Regions from separate parts of the Pseudomonas sp. TE31087 genome, predicted to be linked through region 1. Evidence: riboswitches for the same ligand, from Rfam matches in the RefSeq annotation. Region 1 holds a riboswitch; the other holds the start of a gene.
What was found. Region 1 has a riboswitch for cobalamin ahead of ACZ899_RS05450 (CbtB domain-containing protein). Riboswitches for the same ligand answer to the same signal wherever they lie in the genome.

Region 1 (5,294 bases):
GGCACTGTTGATCACGGTGTGCGCCTGGTGACCTTCCAGTACGGCGGCGGGGACCAGGGAGCCTGCGTAGATGATCACCGGGCACTGGCGGATCAGGCGCTGGCCCTTGACCGTGATCAGCTCCGGATCGCCGGGGCCGGCACCGATGAAATAAACCGTCATGGGGGTTCCTTGCAGAAATATGGCGCGGATTATCCGCCGATCGCCAAGGCGAGGGTAGCGCCGCCGAGTACCTGCCTGGGCACGTGCAGGCGGCCGTTTTCGCCAGCCAGGGCGAGGGCGGTGCTTTCGGCGACGCCCCAGCAGCCGGTCTGGGCGTACACCGTGGCCGAACGATGGCTGAGCAGCGGCTCGAAGACCGTCAGGTGCGTGGCGTCGAAGCAGATGTAAGGCAGCCCGAGGCGCTCGGCCAATGCCAGCAGGCCGGGTTCGCGAGCCTTGGGCTCGATGCTGGCAATGGCGCGCAGGGCGGAGAGGGGCAGGGCGTGGCGGGTGAGCGTCTGGCGCAGCAGCACCGCCAGTGTCTCGACCGGGCAACCACGGCGGCAACCAAAGCCGGCGAACATCGCCGGCTGCACGGGCAGATCGCGCATCAAGCCTGGCTGGAACGACGGTAAAGCCACGCGCTGAGCAGGCCCAGGGCCAGCCAGAACGCGGCGTTGGTCAGCCAGGAAGCGATCTTGAACTGGGTCTCGAGGGCTTCCGGCGCCAGGCTTTCATGCACTGCGGGTTGCGGCGCGCCGATCAGGTGCGGGATCACCAGCAGGGCCACACCAAGCACCTTGAACAACCAGTGCCGGGCGAACACCAGCAGCGCCAGGCCGGCGGCGGTGGCTGCGGCGGTGCCGATCCACCAGGTCTGGCGCTGGCCAAGGTCGGCGGCGGCGGTGCCGGGCAGTTCCGGTGGCAGGCCCAGGGTCGGTGCCAGGCAGAACACGGCGAAGCCGGCCAGGCCCCACAGTGCGCCGGTGGCCACGCGGTTCGGTTCGCGCAGGCTGTAGAGGGCGACCAGGATCAGGGCAAAACCGACGGCGACCACCAGGTTGCCGCCAGTAGTGGACAGCACGCGCTGCCAGCCGTCCTCCGGCGCCCAGGCCTCGGCACTGTGTTCATGCTCATGGGGCGCTGCGGCGTCGCCGTGCTCATGCTGTTCGGCGACCGGGGCAGTGGATTCGTAGGTTTCCGCCTGGAGAATCAGTGGGGCGACCCAGAAGCTTTGCAGCAGGGTCAGCAACAGGGCCGCGAGCAGGCCGCTGAAACCCGCGGTACGGGCGATGCGCGTAATCATGCGGATTTACTCAGTGGCAAGGGAAGGCGGCACTGTGGCGGGTGTCGTGGGCGGCATTGTGCACCGCCTCGATGTGCGAGAAACCGGCGAAGTACACCAGGCACAGCCCCAGCAGGCTGGCGCCGACCGCGACGATCAGTCGCTGGCTGAGGCTGACGGGGGTGGCGATACTGTGTTTGGCGCTGGTGATGGGCATGACGCGTTCCTCTGCTGCTTTTGTTGTGGCAACGGGCATGCGCGACGACCCCGGGCACGGCTGGCCCGAGTGATACGACGACGCCCGCCCACCGCGGGGTGTACTGTGAGCACGTCAGGCCGGTCTCCGGGCTCGCGAGGTGGAGCAAGGCTCCTTCCATGGCGTCACCTTCCCATGCCTTGAGGCTGGCACAGTGGTCCGGACGCTTCTCTCGCTTACCGTTGCGGGGGCAGCACCGGCCTTGTCGGCTCCTGGAACGGAGACGCGACGCACCGGTTTCCCGTTTCACCCCCGTGGGGGCACCTGAACGCAATGCGCTAGCAAATCACGGGGCCGGGCCCGCGTCAATCGCCGCGGCGGTTGACCGCCAGGCAGGCACTGCGTAGCCTTGCCGCTGCGAGGTTCTCGGGCGTTGGCCCGAGCTAAGACGGGAACGCGGTACAAGCCGCGGCTGCCCCCGCAACTGTAAGCACTGAAGGGTTCGGCACAGCCACTGCGCAGGCGCGCGGGAAGGCGCCGGCCCACCGGCCAGCGAGCCGCAGCGGTGCAAGCCAGGAGACCTGCCTCGTGACGTTTTCGACTTTCAACCGGGCGGGGTGATCCGGTGGCGAACGCGCCAGGCCGGCATGGCCGTGGCTGTCGTCCTGCATGCCCGCGCCATTGCTGCCAAGGGCATCGCGACATGAAAACACTGGCCAAGCTTCCCGTCACCATCGTCACCGGCTTCCTCGGCTCAGGCAAGACCACCTTGCTGCGCCATATGCTCGACAACGCCCAGGGCCGCCGCATCGCGGTGATCGTCAACGAATTCGGCGAGCTGGGCATCGACGGCGAGATCCTCAAGCAGTGCAGCATCGGTTGCACAGAGGAAGAGGCCAATGGCCGCGTCTACGAACTGGCCAACGGTTGCCTGTGCTGCACCGTGCAGGAAGAATTCTTCCCGGTGATGCGCGAGTTGGTGGCCCGGCGCGGCGACCTCGACCACATCCTTATCGAAACCAGTGGCCTGGCCTTGCCCAAACCGCTGGTACAGGCCTTCCAGTGGCCGGAAATCCGCAACGCTTGCACCGTCGACGCGGTGATCACCGTGGTCGACAGCCCGGCCGTGGCCGCCGGCACCTTCGCTGCCTACCCGGACCAGGTCGACGCCCAGCGCAAGCTCGACCCGAACCTCGACCATGAGTCGCCGCTCCATGAATTGTTCGCCGACCAGCTGGCCAGCGCCGATCTGGTGGTGCTGAACAAAGCCGACCTGATCGACGCCGAGGGCCTGGCCAAGGTCCGTGCCGAGGTGGCCGAGGAACTGCCGCCGGCGGTCAAGGTGATCGAGGCCAGCAGCGGCCGCCTGCCGCTGGAAGTGTTGCTGGGCGTGGGCGCCGAATCCGAGGCGCATATCGACGGTCGCCGTACCCATCACGACTCGCATCACGACGGCGATGACCATGACGACCATGACCACGACGCCTTCGACTCGATCTCCATCGACCTGCCCGAGGCCGACGAGAGCCTGCTGCTCGATGCCCTGACCCAGCTGGTCACCGAGTTCGGCATCCTGCGCGCCAAGGGCTTCGCCGCCATCCCCGGCAAGCCGATGCGCCTGCTGATCCAGGGTGTGGGCACCCGCTTCGACAAGCATTTCGACCGTGCCTGGCGCAGCGACGAGCCCCGGATCACCCGCCTGGTGCTGATCGGCCAGGATCTCGACGCGGCGCAGCTGGAAGCGCGCCTGCGCCAGGCCCTGGGCGCCTGATCCATGCACCTGCTGCGGACCCAGCCCGGCGGCTTCGTGCCGGACGACAGCATCGCCGATCTCGGCCAGACCCCCGCCGACCTGGTGATCCTCTGCAGCGGCGATTCACACCTGGCGCTGCTCGCCGAAACCGCCGAGCAGTTGCCGGCGGATTTCCCCAGCGTGCGCCTGGCCAACCCGATGCAGGTGCAGAACCACGCCTCGGTCGACTTGTATATCGACCAGGTGCTGCGCCATGCCAAGGTGATCCTGATATCACTGCATGGCGGTGTCGGTTACTGGCGCTATGGTGTCGAGCAACTGGTCGAACTGGCGGGGCGAGGGGTACAGCTGATCCTGGTGCCCGGCGACGACCGCCCCGACCCTGAGCTCACCGACCTGGGCACGGTTCGCGGCGAACAGGCCGAACGCCTCTGGCACTTCCTGCGCCAGGGCGGCAAGGCCAACGCGGTGAACCTGTTCAACTGCCTGGCCAGCCAGTGGCTGGGGCGCGATTACCCGTGGGACGAGCCACAGCCCTTGCCGCGCACGGCGGTCTATCATCCAGCCAAGGGCACGGCTTGTCCCGAGGACTGGTACGCCGAGTGGAACCCCGAGCATCCGGTGGCGCCGTTGCTGTTCTACCGTTCGCACCTGCAGGCGGCCAACACCGCGTTCATCGATGTGTTCTGCCAGCGCCTGCAGGCCTGCGGTCTGAACCCATTGCCCATCGCCGTGGCCAGCCTGAAGGAGCGCGCCTGCCTGGACCAGGTCGAGGCCTGGCTCGATGAGGTGCAGGCCGAGGTGGTGATCAACACCACCGGTTTCGCCCTGTCCAGCCCCGAGCAACCCAACCTGCGCCCGCTGCGCCGCGATGTACCGGTGCTGCAGGCCATCTGCGCCCAGGACAACCAGCCTGGCTGGGAGCAGAGCGAACAGGGCCTGGGCGCTCGCGACCTGGCGATGCACATCGCCCTGCCGGAACTTGACGGGCGCATCATCACCCGGCCGGTGAGTTTCAAGGACCTGGCCTGGCGCAGCGAGCGCAGCCAGGCCGATGTGGTCTGCTACCGGGCCCATCCCGAGCGCATGGACTTCGTCGCCGAACTGGCACGGCGCTGGGTGACCCTGGCGCGTCTGGACAACCAGGAAAAGCGCGTGGCCCTGGTGCTGGCCAACTACCCGACCCGCGACGGGCGCATCGGCAATGGCGTCGGCCTGGACACGCCGGGCGCGGCGCTCAATATCCTCAGGGCCCTGCAAGCGCAGGATTACCCGGTGGCCGGGCTGCCCGACAGCGGCACCGAGCTGATTCACCAACTGCTCGGCGGGGTTACCAACGACCTTGACCACCTCGACCAGCGCCCCTGCGCCCAGAGCCTGGCCCTGGCCGACTACCAGCGCGCCTTTGCCGCCTTGCCCGAGGCCAACCAACGCGCCGTGCTGGAGCGCTGGGGGCCGCCCGAGCAGGATCCGATGTTCCGCAGTGGGCGCATGATGGTCGCCGGCCTGCGCTACGGCCTGACCTTCGTCGGCATACAGCCGGCGCGGGGCTATCAGGTGGACCACAGCGCGGTGTACCACGACCCGGACCTGGTGCCACCGCATGGCTACCTGGCGTTCCACTTCTGGCTGCGCAACGGCTATGCCGCCGACGCGGTGATCCATGTGGGCAAGCACGGCAACCTGGAATGGCTGCCGGGCAAGGGCGTGGGCCTGTCCGCCGAGTGCTGGCCGGATGCCTTGCTCGGCCCGTTGCCCAACATCTACCCGTTCATCGTCAACGACCCGGGCGAGGGCGCCCAGGCCAAGCGCCGCACCCAGGCGGTGATTATCGACCACCTGATGCCGCCGCTGACCCGTGCCGAGACCTACGGCCCGCTGCGCCACCTGGAGCAATTGGCCGACGAATACTACGAGGCGCAGTTGCTCGATCCGCGCCGCGCCCGCGAGCTGCAGCGGGACATCCTTGAACTGGTCAAGACCCACCATATCGACCGCGAGCTGCAGCTCGAAGGGCAGATGGAGGACGCGGCGGTGTGGCTGCCGAGGCTGGACACCTACTTGTGCGACCTGAAGGA
Region 2 (5,294 bases), 1.6 Mb from region 1:
CGCCGATCAAGCCTGCTTGAGCAGCAATGCCACCCCGGGATAGTACTGTCCCAGTTCGTTATGCAGCTTGCGGTAGGCATATGGGAAGTACCAGGCTATCGCGCAGGCCGTGTGCTTTTGCAGGTCGTCCACCAGGTCCTGCAATTCCTCGGGGCTGGCATGCTGGCCGGCCTTCCACGGGGTGACGAACAACGCCCCGGCCTTGAGCTGGCTGCCATAGGCTATCGGCTTGGCCAGGGCGGCGGTTTCCTGCAGGGCCGCCGTCAGGTCGAGGCGGGCGATACGCGGCCAGCGCTGGCCGGCGTGCAGGTACAGCGACTCCTCGGCGCTGCTGATCGACAGGTCGCAGCGCCCATCGCGCTCGCCCTCGTCGCGCTGCTTCTTGCTCATGTGCCGTTCCAACGCCACCAGCTCACCCTGCCAGGCGGCCGCGGCGAGCAGGCCGACGTTGGCGGCGGTGCCGTGCCAGTAGGGTGCCTCGTTGTCGCCCTGCAGCTGGTTGAAGCGGTCGATGCAGTCGACCCAGCGTTCCAGGGCCGGGCGCAGGAACTCCAGGCGCGGGTTGTTGATGATCAGGCCTTGCATGCTGCGCTCTCCTTGTCATTGTGATCGAGGTCAGCCGATAAAGTGGTGGCTATGTGATATCACTGCTTTGAGTGTGGCACAAGCTGGCGGATCGGCCATTGATCCAGGCCAGATCGGCCCTCGTTCGATTGACGCTCCCGATTCAACCCTCTAACCTTCGCGGCGTGTTTCAGGTGCCCTGCGAGCCGCGGTTCGGCAGGGTGAAACTGGGAAGCCGGTGGGCGCCAGCAGGCGCGAGCCCGGCGCTGCCCCCGCAACGGTAGATGAGTCGACGGTTACGCAAGGCCACTGGATTTCCAAGTCCGGGAAGGCGCGTGGCCAGGGCCTGCGCCCGCTCATGAGCCCGGAGACCGGCCTGTCACTGCCAAACGGCATCACGGAGGGTGATGCGCGGTGCGATGTGGCCGTTGCCATGCCCCCTGCGCGCTCCTCGTCTGCCTGCCTTTTATCTGTCGCCGCCGCCGCGACAGCCTGCGGAGACCCCTGATGAGCGAATCCATCGAACGCGACGAACGTCACCTGGCGCGCATGCAGCGCAAGAAGGCGATCATCGACGAGCGCATCGCCAATTCCCCCAACGAATGCGGCCTGCTGCTGGTGCTGACCGGCAATGGCAAGGGCAAGAGCAGCTCGGCCTTCGGCATGCTCGCCCGCGCCCTGGGCCACGGCATGCAATGCGGCGTGGTGCAGTTCATCAAGGGCCGCAACAGTACCGGCGAGGAGCTGTTCTTCCGTCGTTTCCCCGAGCAGGTGCGCTACCACGTGATGGGCGAGGGCTTTACCTGGGAAACCCAGGACCGTCAGCGTGACATCGCCGCCGCCGAAGCCGCCTGGGCGGTGTCGCGGCAGTTGCTGCAGGACCCGTCGATCCAGTTCGTCGTGCTCGATGAGCTGAATATCGCCCTCAAACATGGCTACCTGGACCTCGATCAGGTGCTTTCGGATATCCAGGCCCGTCCACCGATGCAGCATGTGATCGTCACCGGTCGCGCCGCCAAGCCGGAAATGATCGAACTGGCCGACACCGTCACCGAGATGGGCATGCTCAAGCACGCCTTCCAGGCAGGTATCCGCGCGCAGAAGGGCGTCGAACTGTGAGTGAGTCGCGCCAGTGTCCCGCCGTGCTGATCGCGGCCCCGGCCTCGGGCCAAGGCAAGACCACGGTCACCGCCGCCCTGGCTCGCCTGCACCGCAACCTCGGGCGTAAGGTGCGGGTGTTCAAGTGCGGGCCTGACTTTCTCGATCCGATGATCCTGGAGCGCGCCAGCGGCGCGCCGGTCTACCAGCTCGACCTGTGGATGATTGGCGCCGAGGAAAGTCGTCGCCTGTTGTGGGAAGCGGCGGGCGAGGCCGACCTGATCCTGATCGAAGGCGTGATGGGCCTGTTCGACGGTACCCCGTCAAGCGCCGACCTGGCACGCCACTTCGGCGTGCCGGTGCTGGCGGTGATCGACGGCACGGCCATGGCCCAGACCTTCGGCGCCCTGGCCCTGGGCCTGGCGCGCTACCAGCCCGACCTGCCGTTCGCCGGGGTGCTGGCCAACCGGGTCGGCAGCCTGCGCCATGCGCAACTGCTCGAAGGCAGCCTGACCGAAGGCCTGCGCTGGTACGGCGGGTTGTCCCGCGAGCGCGGCATCGAGCTGCCCAGCCGCCACCTCGGCCTGGTCCAGGCCAGCGAGTTGAACGATCTGGATGCTCGACTGGACGCTGCCGCCGAAGCGCTCGGTGCCAGCTGCGATGCCGCGTTGCCGCCACCGGTCAGTTTTGCCGGGCCTGAGCCGGTGAGCGTGACCTCGTCGCTGACCGGGGTGCGCATCGGCGTGGCCCGCGACGAAGCCTTTGCGTTCACCTACGGTGCCAACCTCGACCTGCTGCGCGGCCTCGGTGCGCAGCTGGAGTTCTTCTCGCCGGTGCATGATCGCGAGCTTCCCGTGGTGGACAGCCTCTACCTGCCCGGCGGCTACCCTGAGCTGCATCACCAGGCCCTGGCCGCCAACGCGCCGATGCTGGAGGCGATCCGCGCCCATCATGCCGCCGGCAAGCCGCTGCTGGCCGAGTGCGGTGGCATGCTCTACCTGCTCGACGCACTGACCGACGTGGCGGGCGAGCGCGCCGCGCTGCTGGGCCTGCTGCCGGGCGAGGCAACCATGCAGAAGCGCCTGGCGGCCCTGGCCCTGCAGGCGGTCGAACTGCCTGAAGGCACCCTGCGTGGCCACACCTACCACCATTCGCTGACCAGCACCGAGCTGGCGCCGATCGCCCGTGGCCTGAGCCCCAACGGTGGGCGGGGCAACGAGGCGGTCTATCGCCTGGGGCGCCTGACCGCCTCCTACGTGCACTTCTATTTCCCCTCCAACCCCGATGCGGCGGCGGCGCTGCTGCGACCATGAGCCGACACGCCTACAGCGAAGCCGAACGCCAGGCCATCTACCGGGCCATTGGCGAACGCCGCGACATGCGCCATTTCGCCGGGGGCGAGGTGGCCCCCGAGTTGCTCGGGCGCCTGCTCGCCGCCGCCCATCAGGCACCCAGCGTGGGCCTGATGCAGCCGTGGCGCTTCATCCGTATCAGCCAGCGTGCATTGCGCGAGCGGATCCAGGCGCTGGTGGAGCAGGAGCGGGTACGCACCGCCGAGGCCCTGGGCGAGCGCTCCGATGAATTCATGAAGCTCAAGGTCGAAGGCATCAACGACTGCGCCGAAGTGCTGGTGGCGGCGTTGATGGACAAGCGCGAGGCGCACGTCTTCGGTCGCCGCACCTTGCCCGAGATGGACCTGGCCTCGCTGGCCTGCGCCATCCAGAACCTGTGGCTGGCGGCGCGTGCCGAAGGGCTGGGCATGGGCTGGGTGTCGCTGTTCGACCCCCAGGCCCTGGCCGAGCTGCTGGGCATGCCCGCCGGCGCCAAGCCCATGGCGGTGCTGTGCCTGGGGCCGGTGACCGAGTTCTATCCGGCACCGATGCTGGTACTGGAAGACTGGGCCGAGCAACGACCGTTGAGCGAGATGCTGTACGAAAACCATTGGGGAGAGCGTCCATGAGCGTGGCCTTGCTGACCGTGGCGGGCGTGGCCCTGGATGCGCTGCTGGGCGAGCCGCGTCGACGTCATCCGCTGGTGGGTTTCGGCAACTTCGCCTCGCGCCTGGAACAACGCTTCAACGCCGGCGGGCGCGGCTGGCGCAGCCATGGCGTTACCGCGTGGTTCCTGGCCGTGGTGCCGCTGACTCTGCTGGCGCTGATCCTGTCGTGGCTACCGTATATCGACTGGCTGGTGGATGTGCTGGCGCTGTACTGCGCCCTGGGCCTGCGCAGCCTGGGCGAGCATGTGCTGCCGGTGGCCCAGGCGCTGCGCCAGGGCGACCTGGCCGAGGCGCGGCGGCGCGTCGGTTACCTGGTCAGCCGCGAGACCCGCGAGCTGGACGAGCCCGCCGTGGCCCGGGCGGCTACCGAGTCGGTGTTGGAGAACGGCAGCGACGCGGTGTTCGCCGCGCTGTTCTGGTTCGTCGTGGCCGGCGCGCCGGGGGTGGTGCTGTATCGCCTGAGCAATACCCTGGACGCGATGTGGGGCTATCGTAACGAGCGCTTCGAGCGCTTTGGCTGGTGCGCGGCGCGCATCGACGATGGCCTGAACTATATTCCCGCCAGGCTGGTGGCGCTGACCTATGCGCTGCTGGGCAAGACCCGCCTGGCCCTGGCCTGCTGGCGCAGCCAGGCGCCGCTGTGGGACAGCCCGAACGCCGGCCCGGTGATGGCGGCGGGGGCCGGTGCGTTGGGCGTGGAGCTGGGCGGCCCGGCGGTGTATCACGGCGAGTTGCACGAACGGCCGCGCCTGGGTGAAGGGTCAATGGCCGACGCCGATGCCATCGAGCGCGGCTGGAGCCTGGTGCAGCGCGGCGTGTGGCTGTGGGTGCTGTTGATCTGCGTGGGAGCCTATCTGAATGCTTGAACACGGTGGCCGCCTGCTGCGGGCGGTGAAACAGTACGCCATCCCTCGGGAGCAGTGGCTCGACCTGTCCAGCGGTATCGCGCCATGGCCTTACCCGATACCGCCGATTCCGCTGGAGGCCTGGGCCCGCCTGCCGGAGACCGAGGATGGCCTGGAGGCGGCGGCGCGGCAGTACTACGGCGCGCAGCCGTTGCTGGCGGTGGCCGGTTCCCAGGCGGCGATCCAGGCCTTGCCGTACTTGCGCCCGGTCGGGCGGGTCGGGGTCCTGTCGCCGTGCTATGCCGAGCATCCGCATGCCTGGGCACGGGCAGGGCACACGCTGGTCGAACTGGACGAGACCGAGGTCGAGGACGTGCTCGACAGCCTCGACGTGCTGGTGCTGGTCAACCCCAACAACCCCACTGGCCGCCGGGTGACCCGCGAACGCCTGCTGGCCTGGCATACGCGCCTGGCCGAGCGCGGTAGCTGGCTGCTGGTGGACGAAGCCTTCATGGACAACACGCCCGAACACAGTGTGGTCGATCAGGCTGGGCAACCGGGCTTGATCGTGTTGCGCTCGTTCGGCAAGTTCTTCGGCCTGGCCGGCGTGCGGCTGGGGTTTGTCGTCGCCCAGGTGGATGTGCTGCGACGCCTGGCCGAGGCACTCGGGCCCTGGACCGTCAGCGGCCCGACCCGTGTGCTGGGGCAGGCGTGTTTTGCCGACGACGCGGCGCACCAGGCACAAATTGCCCGTTGCGCCCAGGCCAGCCAGCGTATGGCCACCTTGC

Region 2: linked by a shared signal. The riboswitch ahead of cobO (cob(I)yrinic acid a,c-diamide adenosyltransferase) and the one ahead of ACZ899_RS05450 (CbtB domain-containing protein) in region 1 are both predicted to bind cobalamin.

Annotation. Positions count from the first base shown of each region.
Region 1 is NZ_JBXVNN010000001.1:1,218,100-1,223,393, forward strand. It holds gene cobM (precorrin-4 C(11)-methyltransferase) at 1-162, opposite strand, end outside; gene ACZ899_RS05440 (cobalamin biosynthesis protein) at 192-593, opposite strand; gene ACZ899_RS05445 (CbtA family protein) at 593-1,288, opposite strand; gene ACZ899_RS05450 (CbtB domain-containing protein) at 1,299-1,484, opposite strand; cobalamin riboswitch at 1,585-1,807, opposite strand; cobalamin riboswitch at 1,867-2,066, shown strand; gene cobW (cobalamin biosynthesis protein CobW) at 2,167-3,234, shown strand; gene cobN (cobaltochelatase subunit CobN) at 3,238-5,294, shown strand, end outside.
Region 2 is NZ_JBXVNN010000001.1:2,796,508-2,801,801, reverse strand. It holds gene ACZ899_RS12585 (hypothetical protein) at 7-585, opposite strand; cobalamin riboswitch at 740-958, shown strand; gene cobO (cob(I)yrinic acid a,c-diamide adenosyltransferase) at 1,072-1,683, shown strand; gene ACZ899_RS12575 (cobyrinic acid a,c-diamide synthase CobB) at 1,680-2,975, shown strand; gene bluB (5,6-dimethylbenzimidazole synthase) at 2,972-3,622, shown strand; gene cbiB (adenosylcobinamide-phosphate synthase CbiB) at 3,619-4,527, shown strand; gene cobD (threonine-phosphate decarboxylase CobD) at 4,520-5,294, shown strand, end outside.